DNA from 3 places in the Kitasatospora sp. NPDC005856 genome. Region 2 is predicted to be linked to each of the others. Evidence: riboswitches for the same ligand, from Rfam matches in the RefSeq annotation. Region 2 holds a riboswitch; each other region holds the start of a gene.

Region 1 (6,642 bases), on a different contig from region 2:
CGTTGTTGTAGAGGGTGAGCCACGGGGCGGCGCGGTCGACCGGGCCGACCGCGACCGTGACCAGGTTCGAGACCGTCTGGCCGGCCTTGAAGTTGATGCTGGAGGTCGCGGGCCTGGTCCCCGGCGGACCGGCGGTGGGGAGGAGCGAGACGAAGCCGTCGGCGGTCGGGTTGGTGACGGTCACGTTGACCACCACGGCCGTGATGTCGGACGGGACGACGGAGGTGCAGTTCTGCGGGGGGTGGCTGCGGCAGAACGTGGCGAGCGGGGTCGAGTAGTACTGGCCCTCCTGGACCGGGCGTACGGTGCGGATCGCCGGGACCTGGCTGTAGTCGCGGGTGTCCAGGATCCGGGTCGGGGACATCCCGACGAACCCGGCCGGTGCGGTGACGTCGGCGGCGGCGGTCACGGCCGCCGGAGCGGCGGTCGCCGGGACGACGGCGAGGGCCGCGACGGTGAGGTTGAGCGCCGCGAGAGCGGCTGTGGATACGGCTGTTCTGGCCCGCATGATCAGGTTCCCCCCTGGTCGATGGTGCCGGGACGGGCTTTCTCCCGGCACTGGTTGGACGCTCCGCGGCGCCGGGGGTTGTGCGCCGCCGGAGGAATTCTCGGGGGTCACCCGGGGGGTCGGGGTCGGGGTGATCTCGGGGTTCTCTCCGGGCCGCCGGGCCTCGTTCCGGCACTCCCGCCACCGTACGATCGAAGTACCGAAAGCAAGCGGGACGCGGCACCGGACGGCGGCCGCCCCGAGGGGAGAAGAGGAACGGACATGGCTGAGCTCTGGAAGTCGCTGCCCTCCTGGGTGCGCAACATCGTCATCCCGGTGCTGGTCCTGGTGCTGGCCTGGAACATCGTCGCCTTCGTGTTCGGCGTCGTCGGCGCACTGCTCTCGATCGTGATCAAGCTCCTGGTGGTGGTCGGCATCGCGGCCGCCGTGGTGGTCCTGGTGAAGAAGGCCGCCAAGAGCTGACCCGCCACCCCGTAACGCCGCCCTGAGGCCCGGCCCCCCGACAGGGGAGCCGGGCCTCGGCCGTTCTCCGACGCCGGGCCGGCGGGCCAACGGGACGGCCGAGGGCGCAGAGGCTCCGGGTGGCGGCCGGGTGGGGGTGGGGCGCTCTGGACCTGCGGCGATCCGCTCGCTACGGTGTTGGGCGTCGTGTGCAGGCAACACCGCCTGCGACGCGGGAGCTCGGAGCACCGGGCTGAGAGGACGCTGAACGGGACGTCGACGGACGGACCGACGGCTGCGTCGACCGCAGGAACCTGACCGGGTAATGCCGGCGTAGGGAGTAGAGGTCAGATGACCACGTTCGAAGCACAGCCGCAGTCTGTCCAGGGCGCCCCCAGCAGCGAGCGCACCGGCTATCCGACTCCGGCCTGGCGCAAGGCCCACCGCGAGGGATCGCGCCCCGACCTGCGCGTTCCGTACCGCGAGGTGCAGCTCACCAACGGCAGGACCGTCCCGCTGTACGACACCTCCGGTCCGTACACCGACCCGTCCTTCGAGCCCGACGTGCGGCGCGGTCTGCCCGCCCTGCGGGACGCCTGGATCCGCCAGCGCGGCGACGTCGAGGAGTACGACGGCCGCGAGCCGCGCCCCGAGGACGACGGGATCAAGCACACCTCGCCGCGCGGCGGGAACCTGCGCAACCTGGACGCCGTCTTCCCCGGCCGTCCGCGTCGCCCGCTGCGCGGTCGCGAGGGCGTCGCCGTCAGCCAACTCGCTTACGCCAAGCGGGGCGTGGTGACGCCGGAGATGGAGTTCGTGGCGCTGCGCGAGGGCCTCGCGCCCGAGTACGTGCGCGCCGAGGTGGCTCGCGGCCGGGCCGTCATCCCGGTCAACGTGAACCACCCGGAGGTGGAGCCGGCCGTCATCGGCACCAACTTCCTGGTGAAGATCAACGCCAACATCGGCAACTCCGCCGTCACTTCCTCGATCGAGGAGGAGGTGGAGAAGATGACCTGGGCCACCCGTTGGGGCGCCGACACCGTCATGGACCTCTCCACCGGCCGCAACATCCACACCACCCGCGAGTGGATCCTGCGCAACTCCCCGGTGCCGATCGGCACCGTGCCGCTCTACCAGGCCCTGGAGAAGGTGGACGGCAAGGCCGAGGAGCTGAGCTGGGAGGTCTACCGGGACACCATCATCGAGCAGTGCGAGCAGGGCGTCGACTACATGACCGTCCACGCCGGCGTGCTGCTGCCCTACGTCCCGCTCACCGCGCGCCGCAAGACCGGCATTGTCTCGCGCGGCGGCTCGATCATGGCGGCCTGGTGCCTGGCCCACCACCAGGAGAACTTCCTCTACACCAACTTCGAGGAGCTCTGCTCCATCCTCGCCTCGTACGACGTCACCTTCTCGCTCGGCGACGGCCTGCGCCCGGGCTCGATCGCGGACGCCAACGACGAGGCGCAGTTCGCCGAGCTGAAGACCCTCGGCGAACTCGGCCGGATCGCCCGCGAGCACGACGTCCAGGTGATGATCGAGGGCCCGGGCCACGTTCCGATGAACAAGATCAAGGAGAACATGGATCTCCAGAAGGAGATCTGCGACGAGGCGCCGTTCTACACCCTCGGCCCGCTGACCACGGACGTCGCCCCCGGCTACGACCACATCACCTCGGGCATCGGCGCCGCGATGATCGCCTGGTGGGGCACCGCGATGCTCTGCTACGTCACCCCCAAGGAGCACCTGGGCCTGCCCAACCGGGACGACGTCAAGACCGGCGTGATCACCTACAAGATCGCCGCCCACGCCGCCGACCTGGCCAAGGGCCACCCCGGCGCCCAGGCCTGGGACGACGCCCTCTCCGACGCCCGCTTCGAGTTCCGCTGGGAGGACCAGTTCAACCTGGCCCTCGACCCGGAGACCGCCCGCAGCTTCCACGACGAGACCCTCCCCGCCGAGCCCGCCAAGACCGCGCACTTCTGCTCGATGTGCGGCCCGAAGTTCTGCTCGATGAAGATCTCCCAGAAGATCCGCGACGAGCACGGCGACGGTTCCACCGCCGTGAACACCGAGTTCGACGCCGAGGCCCTGGCCGGCATGGCCGAGAAGTCGGCCGAGTTCGCCGCCCAGGGCAACCGGGTCTACCTCCCGCTGGCCGACTGACAGGTCACGACCGAGCGCCGCCCCACGTCAGTCGGGGCGGCGCTCGGTCGTCGCGTCAGGACCGGCCGCCCGGTTCGGGCCCTGGGTGTTCCGGGCCCGTTCGTCGGTCGCGGGGAAAAGTCGTCGAAGAATCTTCGCGGGGAGCGATGAGTTTCCGGGGCGGCCGGGGTCTACCTCTTTGCAAGCGACGGGTGTGACCACGGAGGAGAGACCGAGATGACCGAGATGACCGAGAACCTGGGCGAGCTGACCATCACCCGTGAGCTGCCGGGCGCCCCGGCCGCCGCGTTCGCGGCGTACTTCGAGCCGGAGCGGTTCGTCCGCTTCTGGGGGCCGGTCGGCACCCACGTGCCGCTGGAGACCGTGGCCATCGAGGCGAAGGTGGGCGGGCGGTACGACAGCACCATGGTGGTGGACGCGACCGGTGAGCGGTACCCGGTGAAGGCGGAGATCGCCGAGATCCGGGCCGGCGAGTCCTTCACGATGGTGGAGGAGGGTTCGGGCATGCGGTCCACCCTCACCTTCACCGGGCTCGACGGGGGCGGCACCCGGGTGGTGCTGCACCAGACCGGGGTGCCGGAGATGTTCCGCGGCCCGGAGGCCGAGGCGGGGCTCAACTCCAGCTTCGACCGGCTGGTCGAGCACCTCGCCGGCCGGGACTGACCGGCCCGCACGGTGTTTCGCGGTGCCCGCCCCGGTCCACCCCCGTGGGTCCGGGGCGGGGGTCCGTTCAGTTGGCGGCGTCCTGCGGGTACCAGCGGAGTTCGACGGTGTTGCCGTCCGGGTCGCTGACGTAGACGGAGGTGGCGGTGCCGCGGGCGCCGTAGCGGGGGACGGGGCCCTCCAGGACGGTGAAGGTGCCCGCGTCGATGACCTCCTGCCAGTCGAGGGGCTCGACGGTGAGGCAGAAGTGGTCGACGTTGGACTCGTGCCGGGGGCCGACGGCCAGGTCGATGATGGTCTCGGGGCTGACCCGGACGGACGGGAAGGACACCTTTCCGGCGCGCCACTCGTCGACGCGGACCGGCTCCAGGCCGAGGAGGCCGACGTAGAAGGCCAGCGAGCGCTCGACGTCGGCGACGTTGAGGACGAGGTGGTCGAAGGCTACGACGCGCATGGGTGATCGGCTCCGCTCGGGTGGGGCTGTCGGGGACGGGTTCAACGATCCTCCCGGTGGGGCACGCGATCAATGCGGGATCGGCATACGATCGTTGAGCGGGATTCAACGATCGAGGGGTGGGGCCGGGATGCTGGAGCGGCTGGAGATCGAGGTCTTCCTCGCGCTGGCCGAGGAGTTGCACTTCGGCCGGACCGCCGAGCGGCTGCGCCTGACCACCGGGCGGGTCAGCCAGGTGGTGGCGAAGCTGGAGCGCCGGATCGGCGGTCGGCTGTTCGACCGCACCAGCCGGTCGGTCCGACTCACCGCCGTGGGGCGGCAGTTGGCGGACGACCTGGCTCCGGTGGTGGCGGCGATGGAGGCGGCGCTGCGTCGGGCGGAGGACGCGAACCGGGGTGTCACCGGGGAGCTGCGGGTGGCGTTCCTCGGGGAGTGGACGGCGCCGGTGCTGCTCAAGGCGGCCGCGCTGTTCGGCGAGCGGCACCCGGACTGCCGGGTGGACGTGCGGGAGGTGCAGCTCTCCAACTCGCGGACGAGCCTGGAGGACGGCTCGATCGACATCCTGATCGCCTCCTACCCGTTCGACGGCATGGCCCGCGGGCCGGTGCTGATGACCGAGCGGCGGGTCCTCGCGGTGGCGGCCGGGCACCCGTTGGCCGGTGAGCGCTCGGTGTCGCTCGAGGTGCTCGCCGACCACCCGGTGGTGCAGTACCCGTCCGTCACCTCGGTGGGCTTCAAGCGCGACCGCACCCCCGACCGGACGCCGTCCGGGCGCCCGGTGCCCAAGGGGCCGTCGGGCAGCACCTTCTCCGAGATGCTCAGCCTGGTCGCGATGGGCCGCGGCGTCCTCCCGGTCGGCGAGCACTCCCGCCACTACTACCCGCGCCCGGACGTCGCGTACGTGCCGATCCGTGACGCGCCGCCGATCGAGCGCGGCCCGGTCTGGCTGGAGAGCAACACCACGGCCCGGGTCCGCGCCTTCGTCCGGGCCGCGACGGACGTCGTCGCGCAGCGGCCGGAGGGGGCGCCCCTGTGCGTGGTGGCGCCGGGGTGAGGGGCGGGGCGAGGGGCGGCGTGCGAGGCGGGGCGAGGGGCGGGGCGAGGGTCGGCGTACGAGGCGGGGCGAGGGGCTGAACCCGCCCCGCGTGGCTCAACTCGCCCTGCGCCGACGGTAGTAGTGCACGGTGAGCACGGCGAGCAGCGGTCCCCAGGCCGCCAACGGCAGGTAGCTCATCCAGAACACGACGGTCTGCCAGCCGTGGGTGATGATCCCGGCCTCGTCGCCCCGGATGGTCAGGCCGAGCGAGAACATCACCATCGAGTACGGGAAGACCATCAGCGCCGTCGCGCCCAGCCCGGCCGGGACGACGGCGGCCGGCACCGGGACGGGGCGGCCGCCGAGGACGGGGATCCAGCGCGGCCACACCTCGCCCCAGCGGGCGACCAGGCCGAAGCAGAGGAGGGCCAGCGCCTCGCTGACCACGCTGAGCGCGAGGATGTACGCCCAGCCGCCGTCGAACGAGGCCGGATCCTGCTCGGGGGGCGTCGGGCCGTGCTCGAGCAGCGGCAGCCCGAGGATGAAGCCGCCGATCCGCCAGAGGCAGGAGGGCAGGACGGCCAGGGTGATCGCGTAGGCCGCCCGGACGGCCCAGCGGGGCACGCCCGGTGCGGGTGTTCCGTGCAGCCGTGCCGCGATCGTCCGTGCGCCCATGGTTCCGCCTCCCGGCCCGGGCGGACACCGTCCGTCCGCCACCGCCTCCGACCCTCCCGGAGAACGCGGGCGGGGGCGTCCTCAGCCGGGCTGAACCGGGCGCGACCCGCTCCCCCGCCAAGGGGAGCGGGCCGCCGCCGCGCGGACGGTGTCGACGGCGGTCGATCTGGTACCCGGGTATGACCCCGGATCCGGTTCCCCGGTGTGACGACCGGCCGGGCACCCGAACGGGAAGGTGGGGGCATCGACCGAACGAGGCTGAAGGAGCCGATGATGTCCGTGATCCCCCGTCAGTCCCGCAGCCTCGTCCGGGTCGCCGTCCGCGCGGGCCTGGCGCTGCCGGCCGGCGTGGTGGGGGCCTGGCTGGTGCTGACCGGGCGGCCGGGGCGGGCCGCCCGGTGGCAGGCGCGGGTGTCGGGCGGCCGCGGCTGGACGGGTGGCCGGGTGCTGGCCCGGGTGGTCCTGGGGCTGCCGCTGGACGCCCTGGCGCTGCTGCTGGTCGGGTACGCGCTGTTCGGCTCGGTGCGGAACTTCGGCTACCCGCTCTGGTACCTGGACACGGACTACCACCGGGCTTGGGGCGGCCCGACCATGGCCGGGGTCTGGGCGGTGCACGCCACGGGCTGGGGCCTGTGCCTGTACCTGCTGCTGCGCTGGCCGCTGCCGTGGATCGCGCGCGGCCGGCGAGCCCTGTCCGCG
Region 2 (6,642 bases):
GCGCCGGATCGAGGAGCTGATGCGGCAGTCGCTGGCCGCGCTGGAGGCGGCGCCGCTCGCCGACGAGCGGGCCCGTACGGTGCTGCTGGCACTGGCCGAGGCCGCCACCGTCCGCAAGTACTGACGGACGGCGACGGCCTCGGAGGGTCCTGCGGATCCGGTCGGATCCGGTCTGATCCGGTCTGATCCGGGCGTCAGAGCGCGGCGCGCACCCGGCGGGACAGCTCGGCGGCGGCCGCCCGCGGGTCCCCGGCGGCGGTGACGGCCCGCACCACGACGATCCGCCGGGCACCGGCGGCCAGCACCTCGTCCAGGTTGCCGAGGTCGATCCCGCCGATCGCGAACCACGGCCGGTCGGTGTCCTGCTCCGCCGCGTACGAGACCAGGCCGAGGCCCGGGGCCGGGCGGCCCGGCTTGGTCGGGGTCGGCCAGACCGGTCCGGTGCAGAAGTAGTCCACGCCGGGCTCGGCGATCGCCGCGTCCACCTCGGACTCGGCGTGGCAGGAACGGCCGATCAGCACCTCCTCGCCGAGGATCGCCCGGGCGGCCGCCACCGGCAGGTCGTCCTGGCCGAGGTGCAGCACGTCCGGCCGGGCCGCGTGGGCGACGTCGGCGCGGTCGTTGACGGCCAGCAGCTTGCCGTGCCGACGGCAGGCGTCGGCGAAGACCTCCAGGGCCTCCAGCTCCTGCCTGGCCTCCAGACCCTTGTCCCGCAGCTGGACGACGTCCACCCCGCCCGCCAGCGCCGCGTCCAGGAACTCGGCGAGGTCGCCCTGCTCCCGGCGGGCGTCGGTGCACAGGTAGAGCCGGGCATCGGCCAGCCGGGTACGCAGCGTGTCCGCCGCCATCAGATCAGCATCGCCTGGGCGCGGCGCTTCACCTCGGTGCCGCGGTTCTCCCGGAGCGCCTGGATGGGGCTGCCGGGCAGCGACGGGTCCTCGGTGAAGAGCCACTCCAGGATCTCCACGTCGTCGTACCCGCAGTCCCGCAGGACGGTCAGGGTGCCGGACAGGTGCTTGACCAGGCCCGGGCCGTCGATGAACGCCGCCGGGACCTGCAGCGACTTGTTCGGCCCGCGCCGGACGGCGATCAGGCCGCCGTTCTTGACCAGGTCACGCACCTCGGTGACCCGGACCCCCCACTGCTCCGAGATGTCGGGCAGGTACATCCAGTCGGTGACCAGGGCTTCAATCTTGCTTTCGATCTCACTCACGTCACCAGACTGCCACCTTCACGGCCCACCGCGCACCAGGCACTACCCCGCGACGGCCGCCTTCAGCGGCACCGCCGGGTCGCCCGCCCGGGCCGGGTCCAGGGCCGTGCCGCGCTCGATCAGCTTCCGCCCCTGGGCGAGGTCGCGCGGCCGGTCCACGGCCAGCAGCGCGCTCGGCACGCCGTCGCGCAGCCAGAGCACCGACCAGTCGGCCTCCCCGGGGGCGCCGCGCCACAGCACCTCGTCGCCCTCGGCGTGCCGGCCGGCGTACTGGACCATCCGACCGAACTGCTCGGACCAGAAGTACGGCACCGGGTCGTAGGCCGGCGCGTCCGCGCCCAGGACGGCGGCGGCCACCGCCGCGCCGGACTGCAGGGCGTGGTCCCAGTGCTGGACGGCCAGCCGGGCCCCGGCCCGGACCGAGGGGTAGCTGACGCAGTCGCCCGCCGCGAACACACCGGGCACCGAGGTGCGCAGCCGCCCGTCCACCACGACGGCGCCGGTCGCGTCCAGCTCGACCCCGGAGCCGGCCAGCCAGCCGGTCGCGGGGCGGGCCCCGATGCCGACCACCACCTCGTCGGCGGGCAGGTGCGAGCCGTCCGCCAGCAGCACCGCGCCCGGCTCGACGGCGGCCACGCCGACCCCGCAGCGCAGGTCGACCCCGGCCCCGGCGTACCAGGCCGCCATCGCCGAGCCGATCTCCGTCGGCAGCGCGCCGGGCAGCGGCGCCGGGCCGGCCTCGACCACGGTCACCTCGCAGCCCGCCGCACGGGCCGCGGTGGACACCTCGGCGCCGATCCAGCCCGCGCCGACCAGCACCAGCCGCAGCCCGGGGCGCAGCAGCGCGCGCAGCGCCAGGGCGTCGTCCAGGGTGTGCAGCAGGTGCGCGCGCTCCGCGCCGGGCAGGGCCCGCGGTACGGCGCCGGTGGCGATCACCAGCGAGCCGTACGGGAGGTCGCCGTCGTCGGTGCGCAGCACGCCGGGGGTGAGGCCGGTGGCGCGGCGGCCGGTGAGCAGCTCGATGCCGAGCCGGTCGTAGTCGATGTCCAGCGCGGTGGAGTCGGCCTTGCCGAGCAGCACGTCCTTGGAGAGCGGCGGCCGGTCGTACGGCGCGTGCGGCTCCTCGCCGACCAGCACGATCCGCCCCTGCCAACCGCCCTGCCGCAGCTTGAGGGCGCACTGCGCCCCGGCCAGCCCGGCTCCGACGACGACCACCTGATCCGTTCCGCTCAGCTCTGCCACGCCCGTCACTGTACTCAGCGCCACGCGGGTGCCCACAGGCCCGTCCCACCCCTCGTACGGGCCTTCGGCCGGGCCGACCCCCGGCGTTATGGTGGGGACACCACACGGGAGCCCGGCGTACCGGGCTGAGAGGCGGGCTGACACGGCCCGCGACCGTCCGAACCTGATCCGGGTCATACCGGCGAAGGGAGCAGAGCAGCTTTGTCACGCTTGCCATCAGACGGCCGCGCCGACGTGCTGGTGATCGGCGGGGGCATCATCGGCCTCGCCGTCGCCTGGCGCGCCGCGCGGCGCGGCCTGCGCGACGTGGTCGTGGTCGACCCCACCCCCGGCGGCGGCGCGGCCCGGGTCGCGGCCGGGATGCTCGCCCCGGTCACCGAGCTGCAGTACGGCGAGGAGCCGCTGCTGCGCCTCGGAATGGCCTCGAACGAGCGGTACGCGGCCTTCGCCGCCGAACTCACCGAGGCGAGCGGCGGCCTGGACACCGGCTACCGCCGCTGCGGCACGCTCGCCGTGGCGCTGGACTCCGACGACCGCGAGGAACTGCGCGAACTGCACGCCTTCCACCAGCGGCTGGGCCTGGACTCGGCCTGGCTGACCGGCCGGGAGGCCCGCAGACTGGAGCCGATGCTCGCGCCCGGCGTGCGCGGCGGCCTGCACGTGGCCGAGGACCACCAGGTGGACGGCCGCCGGCTGCTCCGGGCCCTGCTCGTCGCCTGTGAACGCGCCGGGGTCGCGATCCGTCCGGCCGAGGCCGTCGAGCTGCTGGTCGAGGACGGCCGCGCGACCGGCGCCCGGCTCTCCACCGGGGACCGGGTGGGCGCCGACCGGGTCGTCCTCGCCGCCGGCCCGCACAGCCACCGGCTGCCCGGCCTGCCCGAGGGGGTGCTGCCCGCGATCCGCCCGGTGAAGGGCCAGGTGCTGCGCCTCCGCGTCCCGGACTCCTACCGCCCGTTCCTCTCCCGCAACGTCCGTGCCGTCGTCCGCGGGCAGCACCTGTACCTGGTGCCGCGCGAGAACGGCGAGCTGGTGATCGGCGCGACCACCGAGGAGCAGGGCTACGACACCACCGTCACCGCCGGCGGGGTGTACGAACTCCTGCGCGACGCCCACGAATTGGTCCCGGGGATCACCGAACTCCCGCTGCTGGAGACCTCCGCCGGGCTGCGCCCCGGCTCACCGGACAACGCCCCGCTGCTGGGCCCGACTTCGCTGCCCGGGCTGGTCGCCGCCACCGGCCACTACCGCAACGGCGTGCTGCTCACCCCGGTGACCGCCGACCTGGTCTCCGAGTACCTGGCCACCGGCGAAGTCCCGGACCTCGCAAGGCCGTTCACGCCCACCCGGTTCTCCCCCGACCACTCCACCACGAAGGCCTCCGCATGACCGAGATCGCCCCGAACGAGATCCCCCCGGACGAGATCGCCCTGACCGTCAACGGCGAGCCCCGCCGGGTGTCCGCCACGACCACCCTCGCCGAGGTGGTGGCCTCCGTCAGCAAGGCCAACACCGGTGTCGCCGCCGCGCTCAACGAGGCCGTGGTGCCGCGCGGTTCGTGGTCCGGGACGGCGCTGAACAGCGGCGACCGGGTCGAGATCCTGACCGCAGTCCAGGGAGGCTGAGCCATGGCCGACGACCTGCTGACCATCGCCGGGACGTCCTTCTCCTCCCGGCTGATCATGGGCACCGGGGGCGCGCCCAGCCTGGAGGTCCTGGAGCGCGCGCTGCTCGCCTCCGGCACCGAGCTGACCACCGTCGCGATGCGCCGGGTCGACGCCACCACCCAGGGCTCCGTGCTCGACGTGCTGACCCGCAACGGCATCCGGGTGCTGCCCAACACGGCCGGCTGCTTCACCGCCGGCGAGGCCGTGCTGACCGCCCGGCTGGCCCGCGAGGCGCTCGGCACCGACTGGGTCAAGCTGGAGGTGATCGCCGACGAGCGCACCCTGCTGCCCGACCCGATCGAGCTGCTGGACGCCGCCGAGACGCTGGTCGACGACGGCTTCACCGTCCTGCCGTACACCAACGACGACCCGGTGCTGGCCCGCAAGCTGGAGGACGTCGGCTGCGCGGCCGTCATGCCGCTGGGCTCGCCGATCGGTTCGGGCCTGGGCATCCGCAACCCGCACAACTTCCAGCTGATCGTGGAGGGTGCGGGCGTCCCGGTGATCCTGGACGCGGGCGCCGGCACCGCCTCCGACGTGGCGCTGGCGATGGAGCTGGGCTGCGCGGCGGTGATGCTCGCCTCCGCGGTGACCAGGGCTCAGGACCCGGTGCTGATGGCCGAGGCGATGCGGCACGCCGCCGAAGCGGGCCGGCTCGCCCACCGGGCCGGCCGGATCCCGCGCCGCTTCCACGCCGAGGCCTCCTCCGCGATGGCGGGCCGGGCCGATCTGGACACCCGCGAGCACCCCGCGTTCTGAGTCCGCGTTCCGGGCCCGCGCCCGGAGGCCCCGGCGTGTCACAAGCCGGGCACAGCCGGGCCCGGGGGCGGTGTCCTCCGGGCCCGGCCATCGGTCCCCCGTCTAGACTCGCCGGGTGGACATGGCACTGCACGACCCCCTGATCGGTACCCTGCTCGACAACCGGTACCGGGTCGAGCAGCGCATCGCGACCGGCGGGATGTCCACCGTCTACAAGGGCACCGACACCCGCCTGGACCGCGTGGTCGCACTCAAGGTGATGCACCCTTCGCTGGCCGGTGACGAGGGCTTCACCGCCCGCTTCATCCGCGAGGCCAAGGCCGTCGCCAAGCTCACCCACCCCAACGTGGTCAACGTCTTCGACCAGGGCGCGGACGGCGGCCACGTCTTCCTCGCCATGGAGTACGTGCCCGGCCGCACCCTGCGCGACCTGCTGCGCGACCGCGGCGCGCTGTCCGTCCGGGCCGCGCTGGACGTGCTGGAGCCGGTCCTGGCCGCGCTCGGCGCCGCCCACCGGGCCGGGCTGGTCCACCGCGACGTCAAGCCCGAGAACGTGCTGATCACCGAGGGCGGCCTGGTCAAGGTCGCCGACTTCGGCCTGGTCCGGGTGCTCGGCACCGCCGACGGCGCGCCCACCTCGACCACCACCGCCACCGGCGGCACGGTCATGGGCACCGTCTCCTACCTGGCCCCCGAGCAGATCCTCCCGGACGCCCCCACCGACCAGCGGGTGGACGTCTACGCCGCCGGCATCCTGCTGTACGAGATGCTCACCGGCCGCCGCCCGCACACCGGCGACAATCCCGTCCAGGTCATGTACAAGCACCTGCACGAGGACGTCCCGGCCCCCTCGCTGGTCGCCCCCGCCGTCGGCCCCGCACTGGACGCGATAGTGGCCGGCGCCTGCGCCCGGACCGCCGACGCCCGCCCGTACGACGCGGTCGAGCTGCTCGCGGCCCTCCAGCGGGTCCGCCGCACCCTCGCCCCGGCCGAACTGGACGCCGAGCCGCCGGCCTCCACCCGGCCCAGCCCCCGCTACCCCACCAGCGAGCCGACCTCGGTGATCCAGCCGCTGCCGCGGCCCGCCGACGCCCCGCCGACCGAACGCACCAGCGTGCTGGACATGCCGCCGGAGCTGATGGACGAGCTGCTCGCCGAGCCCCGCCCGTACGACGAGCCGACCCCGGTGCACCGGCGCCGGCCCGCCCCACCGCGCCGCCGCCTGCCCCGCAAGCCGCTGATCTGGACGGCCGCGGTGGCCGCCCTGGTGCTGGCGATCGGCGGCGCCACCTACGGGATCTCCGAGGGGCTGTACGGCTCGGTGCCGGGCGTGCTCGGCAGGGACCGGGCCGAGGCGCAGCGGGTCCTGGACAAGGAGGGCCTGCACGGGAGGTTCGTCGAGGTGTTCAGCGAGTCCGTGCCGTCCGGGCAGGTGATCTCCGTCGATCCCGGGGTGGGCGCGCGCACCCGCAAGAGCGACAGCGTCACCGTCACCGTCTCCAAGGGCCCCAAGCGGATCGCGGTGCCGGACCTCGCCGGCAGGAGCGCCGCCGACGCCGCCACGGCCCTGACCGGCGCCCAGCTGACCAGGGGCAACGTGACCGAGACCTACGACGACACGGTGCCCGAGGGCTCGGTGATCAGCAGCTCGCCGGCGGCCGGGCAGCTGCTGCAGGAGAACTCCGCGGTCTCGCTGGTGGTCAGCAAGGGCATGGTGCCCGTCCCGAACGTCACCGGGATGAGCAAGGACGAGGCGCAGAAGGC
Region 3 (6,642 bases), on a different contig from region 2:
TTCGCGGGGGCCCGCGCAGGGGTCCACGCCGGGGCCTTCGCGGGGGTCTTCACCGGGGCACTCCGGAAAAACAAAAGATCCGGCCGCTGGCGACGGGGGATGCACCAGCGGCCGGACTCTTTAGACAGTAACAAGGATCCGCGCCCGCGCCAATTTCCAAGACGCCCTCCACGCCCGGAAATTGCGCGTTCACCGCGACAATGTGACGCGTATCACGCGGATCCTGCGCGCTTTAGTTCAGGGTGACCTGACGGTTCACCAGGTTCGCGCGGGCGCGCCGCTCCTCGGCGGTCAGCGGGGTCCCGTCGGCGAGCACGGCGGCGAGCCGCTCGGCGAACTCGGCGGCCGGCTTCTCGCAGTCGGCGGCGGTCATCGCGAGCGGGAGGTCCCACACCGGCACGGTCAGGCCGTGCGCGCGGAACGAGCCGACCAGGCGGGTGTCCGTGCCGAGCGAGGCCTCGCCGGCCGCGTCCAGCCGGGCCAGCGCGTCCAGCAGCTGCTCCTCGGGCACGGTCATCACCCAGCGCAGGTGGTTCTTGTCCGGCGTGCCGCACCAGTAGGCGGAGTCCACGCCGGCGAGCTTCTCGGTCGGGATGGCCGAGGCGTTGGCGCGCTCCAGGGAGGCGGCGACCTCGCCGGTGGCGGCCTCCGCGTCCTCCAGCCAGAACTCGAAGCCGGCGTGCACGGTGGGCGTGAACGCGGCGGTGGTGTCCAGCAGGTCCTGCAGGCGGCGCCCGCCCGGGACGGTCCGGCGGGCCGGCACCGGGCTGCCCGGCTCGGTGGCCAGGGCCAGCTCCAGGGCGTCCGCCAGGTCGCGGCTGAGGTCGCCGGAGGCGGACTGGGTCTGCAGGCCGAGCAGGATCGAGCCGTCCTGGCGGCGCAGGGCCGGCCAGGCCAGCGGCAGCACGGTGGCCAGGGTGACCGACGGGACGTCACCGGTGGCGCCCTCGGCCACGCCGGCGGCCAGCGTCAGCGGAACCGTGGCGGCGGGCACCAGCTCGCGCAGCGCCACCCAGTCGGCCTCGCCGGGCAGACCCTCGAACGGGCGGTGCACCAGCTCCTGCACCGCGTGCGAGGCCTCCCGGCCGTGACACGCCTTGTACCGGCGGCCGGAGCCGCAGGGGCAGTCCTCGCGGGCTCCGACGACGGGGATCTCACCCGTGACGACGGTGGTGGACTGGCGCTGCGGCGCCTTCTTGGCGGCCTTCTTGCCCATGCTGCGGCTCTCCCGGGAACGGTGGTCCTGTGTTCCCGGGAAGCCTAACGACACATTCCCCGCGCCCGGCTCACGCGCTACGGGCATCGCCTCCGGTGCGCCGGGCGTGCCGGGCCCGGGCGGGCAGCGCCGCCCAGACCGTGACCTCGCCGGGGGCGTCGCGCACGCCCCAGTCGCTGGCCAACTGGTCGACGATGCTCAGGCCGCGGCCGCCGCGCGAGGTCAGCGAGGGACTCGCGGGCAGTGGCCGGGTGGCCGCCCCGCCGTCCGTGACCTCCAGGGTGAGCACCCCGTCGGCGTGCATCTGCCAGCGGACCAGCACCCCGCCGTCCGGCTCGCCGGAGCCCTCGGCGGACTCCCGGCCGCCCCGCGCGGCGTGCGTCCCGGAGGGGACGCCGACCAGCACCTGCCCGAGCACCTCGGCCCGGGCGCTGCGGCCCAGGGCCGGCAGCGGGCCGAGCGGACGGGCGTACCGACAGGCGTTGCTCAACAGCTCGGAAAGGATCAGAACAGCATCATCGATGACCGGTTCCGGTATCTGCCGGTCACCCAGATCTCGACGCAGTCGGCGCCGTGCGACCCCGACACTCGCTGGGCCGTGCGGCACTGCCATGGTCGATGAAGTCGGCACTTCACGCGCCACCATCAACGCCACCCCCGGACCTCCTTCAGCGTATGCCGAGGGAGAGATGCCCCTTGGTAATGCGTCGGAAACGAGCACCGGACGATCCCGCGGGGCCATTTCGAGTGCGGCGACCGACGGTCGACATCAGGTCATTCCGTGCTCACCCTCCGTCGCCCGGATGCAAGAATTCCGGCAATTTCGAGCAAGGAAGGTTTGACTGCCGACCAGAGTGATCGGATCGGAGTGATCGAAACGGGGCGATCGAAACGGGCGATCGGAACGGCGACGGGCGCGGCCTCCGGTGCGTCGGCGGATCACCGGCCGAGCTGCGCCAGCACCTCCGCGGGCCGGTTGGTGATGATCGCGGACACCCCGAGCTCCAGGCAGAGCTCGACGTCGGCCGGCTCGTCCACCGTCCACACGTGCACCTCGTGGCCGAGCTCCCGCAGCCTGGTCACCAGCTGCGGGCGGGCCCGCACCAGCTCGATGCCCGGGCCGGCGATCCGCGCCCCGCCCGGCAGCGGCGAACCCTCGCGCAGCCGGCCGAGCAGGGGCAGGGTCCGCTCGAACAGGAAGACCCGGCGGTACTGCGGCGCCGCGGCCGCCACCCGGTTCAGCGCGACCGAGGAGAAGCTCATGATCCGGGCGGACGGGCGGTCGCCGTCCCGGGTCGCGCCGATCCCGAACCGCTCCAGCGTCCGCAGCAGCTGGGCCTCCACCCGGCCGCGGAAGCGCACCGGGTGCTTGGTCTCGATCGCCAGGTCCACCGGGCGGCCGCACTCCACCACCAGCTCCAGCAGCCGGTCCAGCCGCAGCACGCCGCGCAGCTCCGGGTCCACGCTGGGGCGGCCCGTCTTCCAGGCGCCGAAGTCGTGGGCCTCCAACTCGGCGAGGGTCATCGCCGAGACGGTGCCCCGGCCGTCGGAGACCCGGCCGATCCGGCGGTCGTGCACGCAGACCAGCACGCCGTCGGCGGTGACCCGGACGTCGCACTCCAGCGCGTCCGCGCCCTCCTCGAGCGCGCGCCGGTAGGCCGCGAGGGTGTGCTCGGGCAGGGCGTGGGAGGAACCGCGGTGGGCGATCACCTGGACGGGCGGCACGGTGCGCGCCGTCGGCGAGGACAGGTCTGGGCTGGTCACGGGCCCAACGATAGGCGGCGCAGGTGAAGCACGGACAAAGACGGCCCCAACCCGTGGGGCCGTCTCCGGTCCGCGGGGCCGTCCCGGCGCCGGTTCCTCCGGCGCGGGAGGGCGGGTCCGCTCAGTGCCGGACGGCGCGCCGGGAGAGCGGGGCGAGCGCCCAGGTGACCAGGGCGGGCACCAGGAAGGCGAACAGCGAGGCGGAGGTCCACTCCTGCGGGGTGAAGTGCAGCGACTCCTGGGCGGAGGTCCAGAAGTCCGTCCACCAGTCGGCCACCTTGGTCGGCGCGATGAACTGGTAGACCGCGAAGCCCAGCGCCCACGGCAGCAGCATCAGCCAGCGGGAGGGGGCGTCGGCGGAGAGGTTCCAGCCGCGCCGGCCGGCGCCGAGGAAGTAGTCCACCGCGAGCACCGCCAGCAGCGGCACGAACACCGAGCCGATCAGGCCGAGGAAGCCGTAGTACGTGTCGGTGAACTCGTCGATCTGCAGCGCCAGCACGGTGGTCAGCGCGCCGATCGCGCCGGAGAGCACCCGGCGGTCCACCTTCGGCAGCAGGTTCTGCACCGACATCGCCGTGGAGTACACGTTGGCGAAGGACTGGTCCGTCTCGCGCAGCACCAGCACCAGCAGGAACAGCCAGCCGGCCCAGACCCCGAGGAAGGAGTCGAAGATCCGGGTCGGGTCGCCGTCCGACTGCAGCAGCGCCATCAGGCCGAGCACGTAGCACCAGACCTGGGCGATGGTGTAGCCGGAGAAGCTGCCCCAGAACGCCGAGCGCGGGGTGCGCGAGTGCCGGGTGTAGTCGGCGGCCAGCGGGACGAAGGAGACCGACACGGCGATCATCGCGTCGGTGGCGCCCAGGAAGCCGTGCCAGTTGCCCGCCCCCGGGTCCGGCACGCCCTGGCGGCCCAGCTGGACGGTGAAGTACACCATCGCCACCGCGACCGCCCCGGCCACGAAGCGGCGCAGCACCGCGATCGAGCCCAGCGGCCAGATCGTCAGCGCGGTGGTCAGCGCGCCCGCGAGCAGGACGAACAGCCAGCGGTAGCCGGTGGTGTGCGCGACGGTCTGCGCGCCCGCCGAGATGGTCAGCAGCTCGAACACGCCCCAGCCGATGCACTGCACGATGTTCAGCACCGTCGGCAGGTACGACAGCCGGGTGCCGAACAGCCCGCGCAGGTTCGCCATCGCGGGGGCGCCGGTGCGGGCGCCGATCAGCGAGGCCACGCCGAGCATGGCGGTGCCGACCGCCGTACCGACGGTGATCGCGGTCACCGCGGCGGCCAGCGACAGCTCGCTGCCGGGGGCTCCGAGCACGGTGGCGGCGGTGGAGAAGCCGATCAGGCTGACGCCCAGGTTCATCCAGAGCGCGAAGTGGTCCCGGAACCGCAGCGTGCGCGGCGGCTCGGTGTCCAGGACCAGGGGTGCTTCGACGTGGTCGGGGCGTTCCAGGACGGCGGTCGCGCCCGAAGAAGAGGATGGCGAAGCAGGCGGCATGGCCGATACTCCCTACGCCGGCATTACCCGGACAGGTTCCGGCGGTCAGCGCCCCCTCGAACGTCCGTCACTCGTGTGGCGTACGGTCGACATGCGCACTCTCAGCCTGGTGGGTCCAAGCTCCCGCGTGTCAGTTTGGAGCGACAGGCTAACCGGCACGGGGCCGAACGCCCAAGGCCGAGGGCGTGCGGTCCGCATCGCGGGACGCCCGGCGGGGGAGGGGAGCCTCGGCCGTCGGTACCGGCGTCGGTGCAGGTGCAGGAGCCGGTTCGCTGCCGGTGCGGTGTCGGTGTCGGTGCCGGCTAAGGATTCTTATGAGTTCTTCAGAGGGGTCCTTACGGCAATCGAATCGTCAGTGCGAAAAACTATGGTCCTTGGTTCTGCCAGCTATGGAGGTCGTCCGTGAGCACCGAGCGCGAGGTTGGGCCCACCGGGCCGCAGGGGGAGCAGCCCGCGGGCCTGGGGGCGGCCGAGTCCGCTTCCGAGGGCCCCGCTCAGGGCGGGCACAAGCCGACCATGGCCTTCCGTCGGGTGCCCGAGCCGGAGTCGGGCGCCGTCGAGGCCGCTGTCGTCGAGGCGGCGCCGCCCGTCGACGCCGTCGCGGCCGAGGGTGTCGCGGCTGAGGGCGTCGTGGCCGGGGGCGTTCCGGCCGAGGGCGGGCACAAGCCCACCGTCGCCTTCACCAAGGTGCCCGCACCGGAGGCCCCCGCCGCGCCCGTGGCGCCCGCCACGCCGGCCGCCGAGGAGCCGGCCGTCGACCCGGCCACCGGCTACATCGACGCGCCGCCGCCGGTCCTGCCGCCCGCCCCGCAGGCTCCGGTGGCCCCGGCCGCCGCGCCCGCCGCCCCGGCCCTGCCGCCGGCCGGCAACCCGTACACCACCCCCACCCACGGCGTCCCGGCCGCCGGTGCGCACGAGGGGTACGGCGCCGCTCCGGCCGTGCCCGCCGCCCCCGCCGCCCACGGCCACCACCCCTTCGGGGCCGGCCAGCCGCTCGGCGGCTGGGGCCCCGCCCACGACTCCACCTCCGGCGGCGCGGGCTACCCCGGTGGCCCGGCGGGCCCGCTCGGCTACCCGGCGGACCACTCCGGCGGTCCGGCCGGCCCCGGCGGCCCGCGCAAGAAGCGCGGCGGCCTGGTCGCCCTGATCGCGGCCGTCGCGCTGGTCGCCGGTGTGGCCGGCGGCGCGCTCGGCGTGAGCGTCGCCGACCGCGCCGAGAGCAGCAGCTCCGCGAACGACCACCGCAGCACCACCGTGCAGGCCAGCGACACCCAGAAGAACGAGCCCGCCCCCGGCTCGATCGCCGCCATCGCGCAGAAGGCGCTGCCCAGCGTCGTCACCATCAAGGCGCAGGGCAACGGCGAGTCGGGCACCGGCACGGGCTTCGTCTTCGACACCGAGGGCCACATCCTCACCAACAACCACGTGGTCGCGCCCGCCCTCAGCGGCGGCAAACTGACCGTCAAGTTCGCCGACGGCACCTCCTACGGCGCCTCGGTGCTGGGCCACGCCGAGGGCTACGACGTCGCCGTGGTCAAGATCGACAACCCGCCGAAGAGCAAGCTGGCCCCGCTGCCGCTGGCCGACTCCGACAAGGTCAACGTCGGTGACGCCACCGTCGCGATCGGCGCGCCGTACGGCCTGGAGTCCACCGTCACCAGCGGCATCATCAGCGCCAAGGACCGCCCGGTGGCCTCCGGCGACGAGACCGGCTCGCAGGCCTCGTACATGAACGCCCTGCAGACCGACGCCTCGATCAACCCCGGAAACTCCGGCGGCCCGCTGCTCGACTCCGGCGGCGCGGTGATCGGCATCAACTCGGCGATCCAGTCCAACGCCTCCGCCAACGGCCGGGCCGGCAGCATCGGCCTGGGCTTCGCCATCCCGATCAACCAGGCCAAGTGGGTCGCGGACACCCTGATCAAGACCGGCAAGCCGGTCTACGCCAAGCTCGACGTGCTGCGCAACGACGACTACAAGGGTGACGGCGCGCAGATCCAGACCAAGGACATCCAGGGCCAGCCCGCCGTCACCCCCGGCGGCGCGGCCGACAAGGCCGGCCTCAAGCCGGGCGACGTCATCACCAAGCTCGGCGGCGTGCCGATCGACAACGGCCCGGCCCTGGTCAGCCGGATCTGGACGCACAAGCCCGGCGAGACCGTCG

The links. A riboswitch is a leader RNA that binds a small molecule or an ion and turns the genes downstream of it on or off. The one in region 2 is predicted to bind thiamine pyrophosphate.
Region 1: another riboswitch for thiamine pyrophosphate. It lies ahead of thiC (phosphomethylpyrimidine synthase ThiC); the one in region 2 lies ahead of thiO (glycine oxidase ThiO).
Region 3: another riboswitch for thiamine pyrophosphate. It lies ahead of ABZ449_RS26755 (cytosine permease); the one in region 2 lies ahead of thiO (glycine oxidase ThiO).

What each region holds. Positions count from the first base shown of each region.
Region 1 covers NZ_JBEXWT010000053.1:46,092-52,733, reverse strand. The annotation lists gene ABZ449_RS27155 (hypothetical protein) at 1-508, opposite strand, end outside; gene ABZ449_RS27150 (DUF5326 family protein) at 770-970, shown strand; TPP riboswitch at 1,172-1,306, shown strand; gene thiC (phosphomethylpyrimidine synthase ThiC) at 1,301-3,115, shown strand; gene ABZ449_RS27140 (SRPBCC domain-containing protein) at 3,332-3,778, shown strand; gene ABZ449_RS27135 (VOC family protein) at 3,846-4,232, opposite strand; gene ABZ449_RS27130 (LysR family transcriptional regulator) at 4,363-5,286, shown strand; gene ABZ449_RS27125 (hypothetical protein) at 5,383-5,943, opposite strand; gene ABZ449_RS27120 (hypothetical protein) at 6,217-6,642, shown strand, end outside.
Region 2 covers NZ_JBEXWT010000100.1:17,072-23,713, reverse strand. The annotation lists gene ABZ449_RS36055 (polyprenyl synthetase family protein) at 1-124, shown strand, start outside; gene thiE (thiamine phosphate synthase) at 195-848, opposite strand; gene ABZ449_RS36045 (Rv2175c family DNA-binding protein) at 848-1,213, opposite strand; gene ABZ449_RS36040 (FAD-dependent oxidoreductase) at 1,256-2,464, opposite strand; TPP riboswitch at 2,550-2,662, shown strand; gene thiO (glycine oxidase ThiO) at 2,666-3,841, shown strand; gene thiS (sulfur carrier protein ThiS) at 3,838-4,077, shown strand; gene ABZ449_RS36025 (thiazole synthase) at 4,081-4,878, shown strand; gene pknB (Stk1 family PASTA domain-containing Ser/Thr kinase) at 5,000-6,642, shown strand, end outside.
Region 3 covers NZ_JBEXWT010000052.1:26,708-33,349, reverse strand. The annotation lists gene ABZ449_RS26770 (DUF5926 family protein) at 233-1,216, opposite strand; gene ABZ449_RS26765 (ATP-binding protein) at 1,287-1,706, opposite strand; gene ABZ449_RS26760 (glycerophosphodiester phosphodiesterase family protein) at 2,156-2,980, opposite strand; gene ABZ449_RS26755 (cytosine permease) at 3,102-4,478, opposite strand; TPP riboswitch at 4,471-4,615, opposite strand; gene ABZ449_RS26750 (trypsin-like peptidase domain-containing protein) at 4,881-6,642, shown strand, end outside.